Regions from separate parts of the Sphingomonas sp. P2_B6 genome, predicted to be linked through region 2. Evidence: riboswitches for the same ligand, from Rfam matches in the RefSeq annotation. Region 2 holds a riboswitch; the other holds the start of a gene.
What was found. Region 2 has a riboswitch for cobalamin ahead of AC1DX5_RS14355 (CbtB domain-containing protein). Riboswitches for the same ligand answer to the same signal wherever they lie in the genome.

Region 1 (3,398 bases), on a different contig from region 2:
GCTCGTCAGCGACTGGGCATAACGCCACCACTCGACCGTCATCGGCTTCGGCCGCGCGACATCGCCGTACAGGATCGGCGGCCGCACGCAGCGCGAGCCATAGCTCTGCACCCAGGCGCTGCGGGTGAAAGCGAAGCCGGAAAGCTGCTCGCCGAAATACTGCACCATGTCGTTGCGCTCGAACTCGCCATGCACCAGCACGTCGAGGCCGATCTTCTCCTGCCACTCGACCGTCGCGGCGGTCTCGATGCGCAGGAACTGTTCATAGGCCAGGTCGTCGATCTCGCCCTTGATGTGCGCGGCGCGCGCCTTGCGCACCTCGGGCGTCTGCGGGAAGGAGCCGATCGTCGTGGTCGGGAAGCTCGGCAGGCCGAGCCGCCCCTGTTGCGCCACGCGGCGATCCGCGAAGGGCGAGGTGCGCCGGGTCATGTCGAGATCGACCGCCGCCAGCCGCGCCGCGACCGCGGGATTGTGGATCAGCGGCGAGGCCTTGCGCGACTCGACCGCCGCCCGGGCCAGCGCCAGCGGCTCGGCGACCTTGTCCGCGCCCTGGTTGAGCGCCTGGGCCAGCACCGACAATTCGCCGATCTTCTGCGCCGCGAACGCCAGCCACTGCTTCACCTCCGGGTCGAGCGCGGTCTCGATCGCGAGATCGGCCGGCACGTGCAGCAGCGAGCAGGACGGCGCGAGCACCAGGTTGCGCTCGGCCGCGACGGGCGCAATCCGCTCGATCAACGCATCGAGATCGGCCCGCCAGACGTTCCGCCCGTCGATCACGCCGAGCGACAGCAGCAGGTCGGGCCGGGCACGCTGCCACACCGGCTCGAGCTGCTCCGGCGCACGGACCAGATCGATATGGAGCCCGTGCACCGGCAGGTCGGTCGCCAGTTCCAGATTGTCGCCGAGCGCGCCGAAATAGGTCGCGAGCATCACCTTCGGCCCGTTCACTGACAGGCGCCTGTACGCTTGCTTCAGCGCCGCGCGCTGATCGTCGTCGAGGTCGAGCACCAGGCAGGGTTCGTCGATCTGCACCCAGTCGGCACCGGCGCGCGCGAGCTGCGCCAGCACATCCTCATAGACCGGCAGTACCGCCTCGAGCAGCGACAGCGGGGCGACGTCCTTGCCCTTGGCGAGCGTCAGCCAGGTCACCGGGCCGAACAGCACCGGCCGCGTATGGTATCCGAGTGCCTTGGCCTCGAGGAATTCGTCGACTGCCTTGCTCGACGACAGCGCGAATTGCTGTCCTGCGCTCAGTTCCGGCACCATGTAATGATAGTTGGTGTCGAACCATTTGGTCATTTCCTGCGCGGTGCTGTCCAGCCCATGCGCGCAGCCTTCGTGACCCTTCGCGCTCTGCGCACCACGCGCCATGGCGAAATAAGTGTCGAGGCCGACCCTGCCACCGTTCCAGCCATAGCGCGCCGGCACCGCGCCGAGCATCGCGGAGGTATCGAGCACATGGTCGTAGAGCGAGAAGTCGCCGCTGGGGATGATGTCGGCGCCCAACGCCCTTTGCCGCGCCCAGGCAGCGGCGCGCAAGCCCTGTGCCGCGAGCGACAGAGCGTCGGCATCCGACTTGCCCGACCAGAAGCTTTCGAGCGCGAACTTCAACTCGCGGCGCGGGCCGATACGGGGGAAACCGAGGGTTGCGACTGAGATGGTCATCGTCTTGGCCTTGCGTTGGGCAAGGTGAGGCCGGACGCACGGCAACGAGCACGCGCCCTAATGACAAGCCGGGGCGCGGTGTTGCACGCGGCCTGACCGGGCACCCCGCCGGAGGACGTTATCTGACGAGGCAGGTCTCCTGGCTCGCGGGTCAATGCGACGATCCGGCCTTCCCGGTCCCTTGTCCGGACCAGTGACGCAAAATGGACCGCCGCTCACCGCTCACAGTTGCGGGGGCAGCGCCGGAATAAGCCCAAGGGCCGCACCGGCTTCCCGTCTTAGCTCCGATCGGGCAACCGGGCGAAGAACCTCGACCATCACAGGATAGATGTTACGACCAGCGCGTCAAGCATCATATAAAGAATTCTTTATATGATGCATTCAGTGCCGAGCGGCACATGGACGCGGCCACGCCGAGCCTCCATAAGCTCGCAAAATCAGCCGGAGCCAGAACCCATGTCCTTCTCCCTTTACGATGCCGTCGTACCGTCCAACCTCCAGATCCTGGGCGCGGTCGATGCGCTGGTCGACAAGGCGGCGGCGTTCTGCGCCGAACAGGGCAGGATGGAAGCGGAGCTGATCGACACCCGCCTCGCACCGGACATGCTGCCCTTCGGCTACCAGGTGAAATCCTGCGCCGCCCATTCGGTCGGCGGGATCGAGGGGGTCCGGGCCGGCAGCTTCTCGCCCGACCGGTCGGCCTGGCCGACGGACTTTGCCGGCCTGCACGACACCCTGCAGACGGCGGTCAGCAGCCTGAAGGCGCTTGATCGCGACGCGTTCGATGCCCTGGCGGACTGCGATACGCAGTTCGCCTTCGGGGAAACCATCATGCCCTTCACGGGCGCGAACTTCCTGCTCTCCTTCTCGCAGCCAAACTTCTATTTCCACGCGACGACGGCCTATGCGATCCTGCGCGCGCAAGGCGTGAAGCTGGGCAAACGCGATTTCATGGGAACGCCGCGTATCAAGCGGTAGGGCGTGACGAAGGTCTGGCCTGACCTCGTCGTTATCGGCGTCTCGCGCTTTATGCGTCGAGGTGGCGCAGATCACCGCCGCGCGTCTCGCGCCCGAACCAGGCGACCAGGCCAAGCGCGACCACCGCCGGCGCCATGATGATGACCGCCGCCAGTCCCATGGACGGGATCAGCGCGGCGATGCTCAGCCCTTGCGCGAACAGCCCGCCGGCCTTGGTGCAGGCGGCGACCCATCCGGTCGCCCGCCCGCGCACGCGCAACGGGAAGCTCTCGGCGGTATAGGGCAGCAGGATGGCGAGGATGCCGTTCGACCCGACGATCAGCAGCGCGACAGGCAGCACCGGGCTGCCCGTTCCCGCCAGCTCCAGCCTGAGCACGCCGAGCAACCCGGCCAGCGTCACGCCGATCATGGTGACGAGCGACCATTTGGTGCTCCAGCGGCTGTACATCAGCGCCGCCAGGAACACGGTCGGGAAAGCGATCAGCGAACTTTCCGCCAGCAGCCGGCTCGACACCGCGACTGAATAGCCCTTGGCGACGAGATCGGCCGGCAGCCACAGCAACAGGCCGAAATTGATCAGGCCCCAGGTCAGCGCGGCCACGGTCAGCGCGGTGAGCTTGCCGATCATCCGCCTGCCCGTCAGCGGCCCGTGGTTGACCCCGGTCGTCGCCGGCGGCGGCCCGCGCCGCACGGTTGCCCCGAAACGCCGCATCACCGCTTCGGCTTCCACCTTGCGCCCACGCGCGAGCAGGAAC
Region 2 (3,398 bases):
GGTATTTCCCGCCGACCGACCAGAGGTGATATCCGCGCTCGCGGTCGGTCGCGCTGGGCTGCATCACGCTGTACGGGCGATAGCCGTCGGCGTCGTTGCGTGAGGCCCAGGCGACGAACTTGTGCTCGCCGAGACTGCCCCGGACATAGCCGTCGACATTGGTCCCGCCGCGGCTGTCGACATTGGCATTGACCTGGCCGTTGAAATCGTCGGTGAAGCCACGGGTCACGACGTTGATGACGCCGGCGGCGGCCTGGGTGCCGTAGAACAGGCTCTCGCCGCCCTTCAGCACTTCGATCCGCTCGATCATGCTGGCAGGCAGCGTGTCGTTGGGCGAGGTGCCGCCATAGAGGCGGTTGTTGATGCGGATGCCGTCGACGGTCCACAGCACGTCCTGGGTGCGCGAACCCTGGAGCGAGAGGTCGACATAGCTGAACGGGCCGGCACCCGGCTTGATGTACAGGCCAGGGACGCTCTCCAGCGCGCTGGCGATGTCGACGACGCCGCGGTCGCGAACCTGCTTCCCGGTGACGGTTTCGATGTCGCTGCCGTAGCGGGCAAGCTCCTGCGGCAGGGTCTCTTCGAGGCTCGTACCGGTGACGACGATGTCTCCGTCAGGCCGGTCGGGACCGTCGACCGCGTGGCTCCCGGCTCGGTCCTCCGCGGTCCGCGCGCTGGCGGCGGTGCCGGCGCATGTTGCGAGAACGGCCGCGAGGGCCAGCTGCGATACGATGGTGATCTTCTTCATTGGCAACCCCCCAGGCGTCGTCCGACGTTGGGCGGGGGCGTGCCGTCACACGAACGGTCGGTACGCGCGGCGGCCGGACGCCAAGGGCGGCCACCGCACGTCTCCGATGCGGCCCCAGCCGCTCGTTCGTCGCTCAGACGGAGTTCACCGTGCCTCGGCCATCCCCTGGACCAGGCAAGAGCGACCAGACGCCGGCAGGTCTCCTGGCTCACGGGTCACAGCTTGATGCATGCCTTCCCAAGCCTCGCGGCACATATCGTCCGGCCCAGTGGCTGCTCCCTCGAAAGGAGCCATGCATCGCGCTCGCCGCTTACAGTTGCAGGGACAGCCTCGGATTCAGGTGGCGAACCACCCTCACCGCGTTCCAATTTTAAACCCCTTTCGGGGTACCGACGCGATCAAGGGATGCGATATGGCCCATGTCCGACCGAGGCAAGATGTTTTAGCAGGTGCGAAACGATCGCCCCGACGCAACGCCCGAGCCGCTAGCCGCGGCGGCTCGCCCCATGACGCAGCGCATGCTCGGCAGCAGCGCCGAAGCCGATGCCGATCGCCGTCCACAGCACCGCCTGCATGGCAATCGACGCGATGCGGAAGTTCCACAACACGACTGCCGGGAAATCCGTCGGCACTTCGTTGATCGCGGGCAAGGCGAGCTGCACCGCGGTCACCAGCCCGACATAGCAGCCGGCGGCGCAGAGCATCGCATTGAAGGCGCCGAGACGCCGAGTCAGGCCGCGCCCGAGCTTCGCGGCGACGATCAGTGCGACCACCGACAAGGCGATCATCGCGAAATAGGTGATCGTCCGAAACGCCACGGTCTCGTGCAGGCCGACCGCGGGCGGGTTCGGCGGATATTTCAAGGCCGGCACCAGGGCGATCGCGACGAAACCCGCCAGGGCGAGCAGCAAGGCGAGCGAGCGCGGCCCGAGCCGCGACCAGCGCCCATAGAGTCCGGCGAACACCAGCGAGAAGATCCCGCCGATCGCCGCGCCGTAGAGCAGCACGGCGATGATCAGGCCGAACCCCTTTTGAGTCGCGCGGCTGACCAGCTCGGGCTCGTCCATCGCGCCCATCGCATGGTCGCGCGCGGCCTCGAATGCGATCGCCAGATCGACCTGTGGCTCCGCGGCGACACGGGCGAACAGGAACGCCAGCAAGGCAGCGACCAGGCCCACCAGCATGCCGCGGATCAACAGGGTACGCGCCATGTTCGGCGCTTAGTGGCAGGGAAAGCCGAGCAGATGGCGCCCGTCATGGACGAGTTCGTGCACATATTTGCCACTGAACAGCGACACCGCGCCCTGCTCGGTGCTGACGAAATAAAGGAAGATCAGGGCAAGCAGCGTGCCGAAGACGGCCCAGGGCAGGATCTCGCCGATCGGAATGGCCGTCTCGCCCCGGACGGGGATGAAGACGTCGTCGGCGAAGAGAGTCGTGGCCGGCATGTTCAGCTCCTTGACCGGGATGTACGCGTCCCGCGGGGATAATGTCGCGAGGAAGGTCTGACTCTCGACAGCAGGGAGGTGCTGCCGATAACAGTGGCGCGACCGTGCCGGAATTCCACCGGCTTCTTCCTCGGTCCTTCGGCATCGCCCTAGGACGGAACCGAGCGCAACGTCAACGATATCGGGAGGCCCGCCTGGCCACGCGACTGACCCTGCTCTGCCATGCCGCCACCGCCATGAGCCGCGTCGGCGGGTTCGCCGATCCCGCCGAGCCGCTCGACACCGAGGGGCTGCGCGCAGCGACCGGCCTGCGCATCGCGGGGCCCTCCCCACGGCATGTCGCCACCAGCCCGGCGTCGGCGGCGCGCCAGACGGCGGAAGCGCTTGGTCTGACCGCCGATATCGATCCGGCGCTCGGCGATATCGATCATGGCGACTGGAGCGGTAAAAGCGTTGCCGAGATCAATGCCGCCGATCCCGAGGCTGCTGCCGCATGGATCGCCGACCCCGGGGCGGGCGCGCCCGGCGGCGAGACGATGGCGGTGGTCGGCCTGCGTGTCGCCGAGTGGCTCACCAGCCAGGCCGGACGGGATGTGCCCGTGCTGGCGATCACCCACCCGGCCGTGGTGCGCGCGGCGATCGCCGCTGCCCTGTCGCTGCCGATCGGCGCGACGTGGCGGATCGATGTCGCGCCCCTCTCGGTGACGGTCTTGTCGTTCAATCGCGTCTGGCGGTTGCAGTCGCTCGGGCCGGTCACCGGGAGCGGATAAAGAAATCTCCATATCTTGCCGATGGGTTGGCAACCGCCTATTGGCGCGCTTGAGGAACGGGGTTGCCCCCGCGCCTCGTGATCGCGCCGGTGCCCCGAAAGGGGCTTAATCGGGAATGCGGTGCGGGCGGCTTCGGCCGTCCAACTCCGCGGCTGTCCCTGCAACTGTAAGCGGCGAGCGCGATGCACACCGCCTCTCTTCGAGAGGCAAGCCACTGGGCCGATCACGCGCGAGCGCGAAGGCTTGGGAAGGCCGTGCATCAAGCTATGACCCGCGAGCCAGGAGACCTGCCAGCGCACCGGTCGCTCTTGCCCTGGTCCAGGGAATGGCCAAGGCACGGAACTCCGTCTGAGCGACGAACCATGCGGCTGGGGCCGCATCGGTGCATGGTGCCGGGTGCTTTTGGCGTCGGCCCGTCGTCGTGCATCGACC

Region 1: it holds a riboswitch for cobalamin, as region 2 does, so the genes downstream of both, metE (5-methyltetrahydropteroyltriglutamate--homocysteine S-methyltransferase) here and AC1DX5_RS14355 (CbtB domain-containing protein) in region 2, are expected to answer to the same signal.

The regions. Positions count from the first base shown of each region.
Region 1 covers NZ_JBFUDK010000027.1:11,863-15,260, forward strand. Annotated here, with positions in the region: gene metE (5-methyltetrahydropteroyltriglutamate--homocysteine S-methyltransferase) at 1-1,665, opposite strand, end outside; cobalamin riboswitch at 1,778-1,993, opposite strand; gene AC1DX5_RS23490 (DUF1993 domain-containing protein) at 2,122-2,643, shown strand; gene AC1DX5_RS23495 (MFS transporter) at 2,693-3,398, opposite strand, start outside.
Region 2 covers NZ_JBFUDK010000009.1:100,006-103,403, forward strand. Annotated here, with positions in the region: gene AC1DX5_RS14345 (TonB-dependent receptor plug domain-containing protein) at 1-748, opposite strand, end outside; cobalamin riboswitch at 925-1,157, opposite strand; gene AC1DX5_RS14350 (CbtA family protein) at 1,234-1,959, opposite strand; gene AC1DX5_RS14355 (CbtB domain-containing protein) at 1,969-2,196, opposite strand; cobalamin riboswitch at 2,216-2,376, opposite strand; gene AC1DX5_RS14360 (histidine phosphatase family protein) at 2,409-2,966, shown strand; cobalamin riboswitch at 3,037-3,275, shown strand.